Regions from separate parts of the Arthrobacter sp. Y3223164 genome, predicted to be linked through region 2. Evidence: predicted binding sites of a transcription regulator. Region 2 holds the regulator's gene; the other holds the start of a gene.
What was found. The regulator LexA, encoded in region 2, represses DNA repair genes until DNA is damaged. The targets are predictions, from matches to a motif close to TCGAACANNTGTTCGA.
Positions count from the first base shown of each region.

Region 1: a site for LexA is predicted at 1,787-1,802, ahead of recA (recombinase RecA). Genes of this name have one in related genera too.

Region 1 is NZ_JBNHGF010000199.1:91-4,685, reverse strand. It holds gene AC5RUJ_RS10695 (regulatory protein RecX) at 29-505, opposite strand; gene recA (recombinase RecA) at 587-1,639, opposite strand; gene AC5RUJ_RS10685 (DUF3046 domain-containing protein) at 1,833-2,054, opposite strand; gene AC5RUJ_RS10680 (MarR family winged helix-turn-helix transcriptional regulator) at 2,185-2,667, shown strand; gene AC5RUJ_RS10675 (helix-turn-helix domain-containing protein) at 2,770-3,207, opposite strand; gene AC5RUJ_RS10670 (CinA family protein) at 3,303-3,830, opposite strand; gene pgsA (CDP-diacylglycerol--glycerol-3-phosphate 3-phosphatidyltransferase) at 3,827-4,432, opposite strand; partial or broken gene AC5RUJ_RS10660 (hypothetical protein) at 4,497-4,595, opposite strand, start outside.
Region 2 is NZ_JBNHGF010000074.1:1,747-6,341, reverse strand. It holds gene AC5RUJ_RS06155 (histidinol-phosphate transaminase) at 1-4, opposite strand, end outside; gene AC5RUJ_RS06150 (LysM peptidoglycan-binding domain-containing protein) at 77-430, opposite strand; gene lexA (transcriptional repressor LexA) at 727-1,476, shown strand; gene AC5RUJ_RS06140 (ATP-dependent DNA helicase) at 1,588-3,627, opposite strand; gene hflX (GTPase HflX) at 3,620-4,595, opposite strand, start outside.

The sequences.
Region 1 (4,595 bases), on a different contig from region 2:
GAAAGTCTCAATTGCATAACGGAGCCGCTTAGAACTCGGGGTTGGCGGCGGTGCCGAGTTCCTCGTCGGCGACCCGGTAGGCCAGCGAGGGCGGATAGCCCTTCCGGGCCAGCATCGAAACCAACCGCCGCAGATGCTTATCCCTGGCCGACCTGTCGTTCAGTTCCCAGTCGGGACGGATCTTGCGGCGAACGAGTCCCCGCGCGGCTTCCAGCTCGTCGTCGGGCGATAGCTGGTCAAGTGCCTGCTCGGCGATGTCGCCGGAAATGCCCTTCTCCCCGAGTTCCCGCTTGAGGGCAGCGCGCGCCAAGGAGCGGGTCTGGGAGCGGCTGCGCACCCACATTTCGGCGAACCCGGCGTCGTCAATGAGATTGACCTCTTCGAATCGGTCGAGCACCGCCTCGGCGACGTCGTCCGGGACGCCGCGCTCAGCCAGCTTTGCGGCCAGCTGCGCGCGGCTTTTCGGGGACCGTGTCAGCGCGCCCAGCACAATCGAGCGTGCCACCGCATGAGGATCCGCCTCGGGCGCCAGGTCGGCCGGACTGCCCGGCGTTGGCCCGGCGGCCGGACCGTGCCTGCGGGCCACCTAGAATCCGTCGACTGCCTTGAGCTTCGGTCCGCCTTCTTCTCCGCTGTCCGGAACGGGGTCGATCCCGAGCTTCTGCCGGATTTTGCGCTCCAGCTCATCGGCCAGGTCCGGGTTGTCGATCAGGAACTTGCGGGCGTTTTCCTTGCCTTGGCCCAGCTGGTCGCCGTCGTAGGTGAACCAGGCGCCCGACTTCTTGACCAGCGCATGTTCCACGCCCATGTCGATCAGGCCGCCCTCGCGGGAAATGCCGTGACCGTACAGAATGTCGAACTCGGCCTGCTTGAAGGGCGGAGCCATCTTGTTCTTGACGATCTTGGCGCGGGTACGGTTGCCCACCGGGTTGGCGCCGTCTTTCAGGGTCTCGATGCGGCGCACGTCGATGCGCACGGAGGCATAGAACTTCAGCGCCTTACCGCCGGTGGTGGTCTCCGGGCTGCCGAAGAACACGCCGATCTTTTCGCGCAGCTGGTTGATGAAGATGGCCGTGGTCTTGGACTGGTTGAGCCGCCCGGTGATCTTTCGCAGGGCCTGGCTCATGAGGCGCGCCTGGAGGCCCACGTGGCTGTCGCCCATTTCGCCCTCGATCTCCGCGCGGGGCACGAGGGCTGCGACGGAGTCGATCACGATGATGTCCAGCGAGCCGGAGCCGATCAGCATGTCCATGATTTCCAGGGCCTGCTCGCCGGTATCCGGCTGCGACACCAGCAGGGCGTCGGTGTCCACCCCGAGCTTCTTGGCGTATTCCGGGTCCAGCGCGTGCTCGGCGTCGATGAAGGCTGCGATGCCGCCGTTGCGCTGGGCGCTGGCCACGGCATGGAGCGCCACGGTGGTCTTGCCGGAAGATTCCGGACCGTAGATTTCCACCACGCGGCCCCGCGGCAGGCCGCCGATCCCCAGGGCAGCGTCCAAGGCGATCGAGCTGGTGGAGATCGTTTCGATCGGGGCGCGCGTGTCGTCGCCGAGCCGCATCACCGACCCCTTGCCGAACTGCTTGTCGATCTGCGCCAGCGCAGCTTCCAGTGCCTTCTCGCGGTCAGCTGGTGCGGCCATTGTTCACCTCAGTCTCTTGCGGCCCTCGGGCCATTTTTTGTCTTGACGTCTTCCGACCGTAACCGCCGGTTCGGACAAAATGGGATCGGCAGCGGAGCGTGTGGATGATCCGTCCACTCGGGGGTCTGTGTAGAAGCTTAGCGGGATCCGAACACACTTTCGAACATATCGGCGTTGGGCGCGGCGTGTCTGTTCAGCCGCGCGGCTCGCGGTCCTTGCCCCAGCGCCGCTCGGGCGGAACGTCCTGGACATCGCAGAGGGCCAGCCACACGGTTTTGGGCGGGATTCCCGCGGCCAGCGCTTCGGCCGCGGTACGGCCCCCGAGTTGACCCAGCACCAGGTCGGCAGCCAGGACATGCGAGTATGCGGGACCGAATTCATCGTCCATCAACCGCCAGAAGTCACTGGTTCGCACGCGTCCATCTTCTCACGTGTCCGTCCGGCCTCAACCGGGCCGGACGGAGATTCGGCGCCGTCGGAATATGGGTACGGCGCGTCAGGCCGCCGTTGCCCTGCGTGTGCATGCTGCTCATTACAATGAGCCCATGACAGACCACGCCACAGGCAGCGCAGATGCAGGGTTCGATGCGGCCATCGAAGCACTGGAACGGCAGCTGAGCCTGCTCTGGCGCCGGGCCAGGGCGAATTCGCACCGGGTGGCACGAAACGTCCACCCGGACATGGAACCTGCCGCTTACGGACTGCTGTTGATCCTGCAGCGGGAGCGCTCCATGCGCCTGACCGAACTGGCGGCCGCCATCGGGGTGGGCAAACCCTCCGTGAGCCGCCAGATCGCCATGCTGGAGCAGTTGGGACTGGTTGGCAAGGAGGCTGATCCACTGGACGGACGGGCCCAATCCATCACCTTGACTCCGGCCGGGCTGGAAAAGCTGGCCGAGGCACAGGCCGCCCGCAAAGTCGCCTTCCACGAGCGGCTTGGCGACTGGTCCGTCGAGGACCTGTCCACGCTGGGACAACTGCTGGACCGGCTGAACGCTTCGTACGCCAACGAGCCGCCCGTCCACTAGCGGCACAACCTCCGGGACGAGAGGCGCGGCGTGGCACCGGCGGGCACAACAAAAACCGGCCGGTCCGCCACGGGGCGGAACCGGCCGGTTCAGGTTTTCGGGTCAGTAGCGGGCGGAAGCCAGCCCGCGCAGCTCGTCGGGCAGCTCGTCGGGAATGGCCCCGACAAACTCCCGGGACAGTTCCTGCGGAACGGTGTCGGGAATGACGACGCCCTCGGCGTCCGCGACCCGGTCGCTGACTTCGCGGAGCATGTGCGACAGGGGAACGTCCAGGGCAGAGCAGATCGAGGACAGGAGTTCCGACGATGCTTCCTTCTGGCCGCGTTCGACTTCGCTCAGGTATCCGAGGGAGACGCGGGCGCTGTGCGACACTTCTCGAAGGGTGCGTCCCTGACGCTGCCGGACATCGCGGAGGACGTCGCCAATCTCGTGTCGTAGCACCACCATCTTGCGCTCCTTCTGCTCCGTACGCGGTTCTTCGGCCAATCCCACATCACGCCAACGGACTACACCGTTTACGGACACGGGCTGCTTTACCATCTGTATCGCCTTGCTCCCTCATGAGGTATGCGGCTTGCGCCGCTGTCTTCCAAGCCTAGGCCAACAACGTAACAGTTGCTGACACCCTTTGATAACTACTGAATCAAAGTTTTTGTTCCCGGGCCCGAATCTCCGGTGCCGGCGGGACCGGGAGCGGCGTCGATCGCGAGGCCCAGTTGTTCGATGGCCGCGTCACACGCCAGCCGCCGGATGCGGGCGCGGTCCCCCTCGAAACGGTATCCGACGGCGCGCGTGCCCTCCGGAGAGGCTACGCCGATCCACACGGTTCCCACGTCCCGTCCCCCGTGCGGTTCCGGTCCCGCCACCCCGGTCGTGGATACCGCGATGTCAGCCTGCAACACGCGCCTGGCGCCGTCGGCCATCTGGCAGGCGACCGCTTCCGTGACCGCGCCCTCGCGCTCGAGCAGGCCCGCGTCGACGCCGAGCACCGCCGTCTTGATCCGGCTCTGGTAGGACACCACGCCGCCGCGGAGCGCGCCCGAAGCTCCCGGAACGGTGGCCAGTTCCGCCGCCACCATTCCCGCCGTCAGTGATTCGGCCGTGGCCAAGGTCACCTTCCGGGCGATGGCGGCCCCTACGACCACGGATGCGGACGTGCTCACGGCCGGCCCTGCGGCTTCGCGAGGGCGGCACGGCGCAGCGCCACTGCCTTGACCACGTAGTCGATGCCTGTTGCGACGGTGACGACGACGGCGACCGCCATGACGGCAAAGGCGACCCAGACGGCCCAGGATCCGAGCCACGCCTCCAGCGGCAGGAGGTACAGGAAGATCGCCAGGGTTTGCAGCACGGTCTTCAACTTGCCGCCGCGCGAGGCCGGCATGACGCCGTAGCGGATGACAACGAAACGCAGCAGGGTGATGCCCAGCTCCCGGACCAGGATGACGACGGTGATCCACCACGGCAGGTCGCCCAGCACCGACAGGAGGATCAGGGCCGCACCGATCAGGAGTTTGTCGGCGATCGGGTCGGCTATCTTGCCGAAGTTGGTGATCAGGCCCCGGGACCGCGCCAGGTCGCCGTCAAGCTTGTCGGTGTAGATCGCGACGGCAAACACCGCCACGGCCAGCCAGCGGAACACCTGCCCTGCTCCGGCGTCGGCCAGCAGGAACCAGATGAAAAACGGGACCAGCAGGATCCGCACGGTGGTGAGGACGTTGGCGATATTGAGCAGGGGCACGGGGCGGGACACTGAATCAGTCACGGTTTCAAGGCTACCCGCCCGCCGTGGCCCTTCGGCCGCCGCCGGCGGGCACGCGACACCCGCCTCAGCGCCCGGTCAGGCTCCAGGCGTCCTCGGACCCTGAATCGTCGTCGTCGTAGTAGTCCTCCGCCTGCGGCCGGGAGTCCAGGTCTTCGGCGACCAG
Region 2 (4,595 bases):
TCACCGATCCAGTTTAAGCTTCGGCCCGCCCGGGGCAGGAATCGGGCGGGCCGAAGCAGCTCATATTACGGCTGCCTCAGCGCGCGGACGGGACCAGCAGCTGCTGCCCGGCGTGGACGATGTCCCCCTGCAGGCCGTTCAATTGCGCGATCTCGAAAATGACATCGTGGGGGTTGCGGTCCGGCGCGGACTGCACTGCTATGTCCCACAGTGACTGGCCGCTGCCGACCGTGACGGTCGCCGCCGGCCCCGGCCCCAGCCCCCCGGCGGCGGCCATTGCCGGAGCAGTGAAGAAACCGATCAGGGTCAGGGCTGCGGCCGCGGCGAGCATCAGCGGCAGGCCGATCAGCAACAAACGGCCGCGGCGGGTCAGCCGCAGGCCTGTGCTGGTACGAAGGCCGGCGGGCTGCGGTGCGAGCTGGGCGGACATGGTGCCACCTTTCCGATATTCGATCTATTTCGGCTGGTTTCGATCGTCTTGCAACGGTATTCGAACGTATCTTCGAATACGTCTTCTACAGTTTTAGCACTGGTGATCGAACATTGTCGAGACTCAGTCGAACAAATGTTTGAAATTCGCTACCGCCTCGCCTAGCGTTGTAAGCGTCGGGCGGCAGTAAGAGCAGTGCATCAGCCGCCACCGACAAAACAGTTGAGACAACAGTCCATGTGCGGTTCCGCTACGGCGCCGGCGCAGGGACCACTACGGGGAGACCGGGGCCGGACATGTCGGAAGAGACCACCACCACTGCCGGAGCGAAGCGACGCGGCCGGCCCGTCAAAGTGGGGCGCAGCCTGACGCCGAGGCAGAAGAAGATCCTGGAAACCATCCAGCGCTCCGTCATGTCCCACGGATACCCTCCGTCCATGCGCGAGATCGGTGACACGGTCGGTCTGGCAAGCCTGTCCAGCGTCACGCACCAGTTGGCCCAACTGGAGAAGATGGGCTACATCAGGCGCGACCCCAAGCGTCCCCGTGCCATGGAAATCCTGACCCCGCTGACACTCGAGCACGGGGGTGTGGAAATCGTCGGAGTTGATGAACCGCAACAGCTGCGCAGCTCCAGCGGCGTCGCCGTATCCGAGCTGACCACGTCATCCGACACGGCGATGGTGCCGCTGGTGGGAAGGATCGCAGCGGGCGGGCCGATCCTGGCGGACCAGGCGGTCGAGGACGTCATGCCCCTGCCGCGGCAACTGGTGGGACACGGCGAGTTGTTCATGCTCAGGGTCTCGGGCGATTCCATGATCGATGCGGCCATCTGTGACGGCGACTGGGTCGTGGTCCGCCAGCAGCACACGGCCGAGAACGGCGACATCGTGGCGGCACTGCTCGACGACGAAGCAACGGTCAAGACCTTCCGGCAGCGCGACGGCCACACCTGGCTGTTGCCGCAGAATACCCAGTACGAACCGATTCTTGGCGACCACGCAACCATCATGGGCAAGGTTGTCTCGGTGATGCGGGCCCTCTGACGCGCCCGGTCTCCCCGGTCCGCGCTGCAGCCACCCCGGGATCCCCTGCCCGCACGGGCGGTCCCCGCGCAGGGCCCCGCTCGCTCCGGAACGGGCGTGCCCCCAACCCGTTCAGGCTGAGGCCGTAGCCAGCCTTTCCAAGACCTGGCGGGCCGTGGCGCCGTCCTTGGTACTCCAGAAGGGCGGCAGGGCGCTGCGGAGGAAACTCCCGTAGCGCGCCGTCGCCAGCCGGGAGTCCAACACGGCCACCACTCCACGGTCGTTTGACGCGCGGATCAGCCTGCCGGCTCCCTGGGCCAGCCGCACGGCCGCATGGGTCGCCGAGACCGTCATGAAACCGTTTCCCCCGGACTGCGCCACGGACCGGGTTCGGGCAGTCGTGAGCGGGTCATCCGGCCGGGGGAACGGAATCCGGTCGATGACCACGAGCCGGCACGCGGAACCGGGAACGTCGACGCCCTGCCAGAGCGTCATGGTGCCGAACAGGCAGGTGTCGGGCTCTTCGGCGAATTGGCGGACCAGCGCGCCCATCGACGATTCGCCCTGGCACAGGATGGTCAGGTCGGTGCGCCCGCGCAACTCGGCCGCGGCTTCTTCTGCCGCACGCCGCGAGGAGAACAGGCCCAGGGCGCCGCCGCGCGAGGCCAGCAGCAGCTCCTCGAGTTCATCGAGCTGTTCCGGGCTGGTGCCCCGGCCCGGCTTCGGCAGATGCGACGCCACGTAGAGCACGCCCTGCCTGGGGTAATCGAAGGGGCTGCCCACGTCCACGCTGGAATAGGCGGGCGCGCCGGCTCCGAGCAGTCCGAGCGACCCGGCGACGGCATCGAAGGTCCCCCCGACCGACAACGTCGCCGATGTCAGCACAACGGTATGGTCGTCGAACAAGCCCTCACGCAGCCGGGACGCCACCGAGAGCGGCGCTATGTTCAACGTTGCCGGCTGGTCGTCATTGGCGGCGTAGTCGCCGGCCTCGCCATAGGTGCTGGGACGGGTCGCCCAGATGACCTCCCGGGAGTCCGGAGCGGACAGCAGCCGTTCGGCCAGTTCCAGCACGGCCGCGAGCCGTGAGCGCGCCATCTGCCGTCCGCCGTCCGCTGCCCCCGCACCCTCGGGCTTCGAGTCGGAGAGCGCCGCGCGGGCCGCTTCCCGTACCTGCGCGAGAACCAGCTCATGCTCCTCGCGTAGGCCGGCCGCCAGCAGGCCGGTGGGCACCGACTGCAGGACGTCCTCCAGCGCATCGGCGGCGGAGTTCAAAGGCTCCACGCTGATCCCCGTGTGTTTGCGTGCCGTCGAGGCGGCGGTACGCACCATGGCGGCGGAGAGTTGCCCCGCGACGGCGCTGGTGACGCGGTCCTGCAGCTCATGGGCCTCGTCGATGACCACCACGTCATAGTCCGGGAGTACCGCGACGCCCTCGAAGGCGTTGATGGCCAGCATGGCATGGTTCGTGATCACGATGTCTGCCTCCGCCGCGCGGCCCCGTGCCAGTTCGCTGAAGCACTCGGCGGCCAGGGGACACTTCTGGGCGCCCAGGCACTCCATGGAGCCGACGGAGACCTGCCGCCAGGCCCGATCGCTGACACCGGGCACCAGTTCATCCCGATCCCCGGTTTCGGTCTCGTGCGCCCACTCGCGCAGGCGCACGACTTCCTTGCCCAGCGCGCCCGAGGCGCCGGAAGCCGACGCTGCGCCGGCCGGAGAAGGATGCGGCACCGCGTCCTCGCCGAGGCTGAACAGCGCCGCCGGCGCGTCCTCGTCCGGAAAGCCGCCCGCGAGCTTGTGCAGGCAGAGGTAATTGTTCCTGCCCTTGAGCAAAGCGACGTCCAGCGGCCTGGGCAGCTCGTCGGCGACGGCCTCCAACAGCCGGGGCAGGTCCCGCTTGACGATCTGCGATTGCAGCGCCAACGTTGCCGTGGAGACGATCGCCGGCTTCTCCCCCTCCAGCGCCTGGACCATGAGCGGCACTAAGTAGGCCAGCGACTTGCCGGTGCCTGTGCCCGCCTGCACCAGCAGGTGTTGCCGGCGCTCGAAGGCCTCGGCTACTTTCGCCGCCATCTCGTGCTGGCCGGCACGGTGCTGCCCGCCCATCTCCTGTACGGCGACGTCAAGCAGCCGCAGCGCCTCACCGGCGGGAACCTGGAGGTCAGTCATGCCGGAGGAACTGTTCCAGCTCCGATGCCAGGCCCTCGCGCACCATCACGTCGAGCCGCGTGCCGTCCCCGCCATGCTCCATGGAGAGGATCTCGGCGTCTTCATTGTGCAGGCGGCTAATCACTTCGCCGCGGTCGTAGGGCACCAGCAGCTGCAGCTTCACACTGGGCCGCGGGATTGTCTCGCTGACGAGCCGAAGCAGCTCATCGATGCCCTGCCCGGTCCGCGCCGAAACCACGACGTGCCGCGGTTCACGCTGGCGCAGTCGCTCGACCACGAACGGATCGGCGGCATCGGCCTTGTTCAAGACGACGATTTCCGGAATGTGCCGTGCTTCGATTTCGGTCAGCACCTCGCGCACCGCGGCGATCTGGCCCTCCGGGTCGGGATGCGAGACGTCGACGACGTGCAGGATGACGTCGGCGTCGGCAACCTCCTCCAGGGTGGAGCGGAAGGCTTCCACCAGCTGCGTCGGCAACGACCGGACGAACCCTACCGTGTCGGCGAGCGTGTAACCGATACCGTCCGGTGTTTCCGCCCGGCGGACGGTCGGATCCAAGGTGGCGAAGAGCGCGTTCTCGACCAGCACACCCGCATCGGTCAGGCGGTTGAGCAGCGACGACTTGCCGGCATTGGTGTAGCCGGCGATTGCCACCGACGGCACGGCATTGCGGCGGCGGTTGGCGCGCTTGGTTTCCCGTGCGGGCTTCATGGCGGTGATCTCCCGGCGCAGCTTCGCCATCCGGGTACGGATGCGCCGGCGGTCCAGCTCGATCTTCGTCTCACCGGGCCCGCGGGAACCAATGCCGCCGCCGGCCGCCCCCACCCGGCCGCCGGCCTGCCGGGACATGGACTCGCCCCAGCCTCGGAGCCTGGGCAGCAGATACTCAAGCTGGGCCAGCTCTACCTGGGCCTTGCCTTCGCGGCTCTTGGCATGCTGCGCGAAAATGTCCAGGATGAGCGCGGTG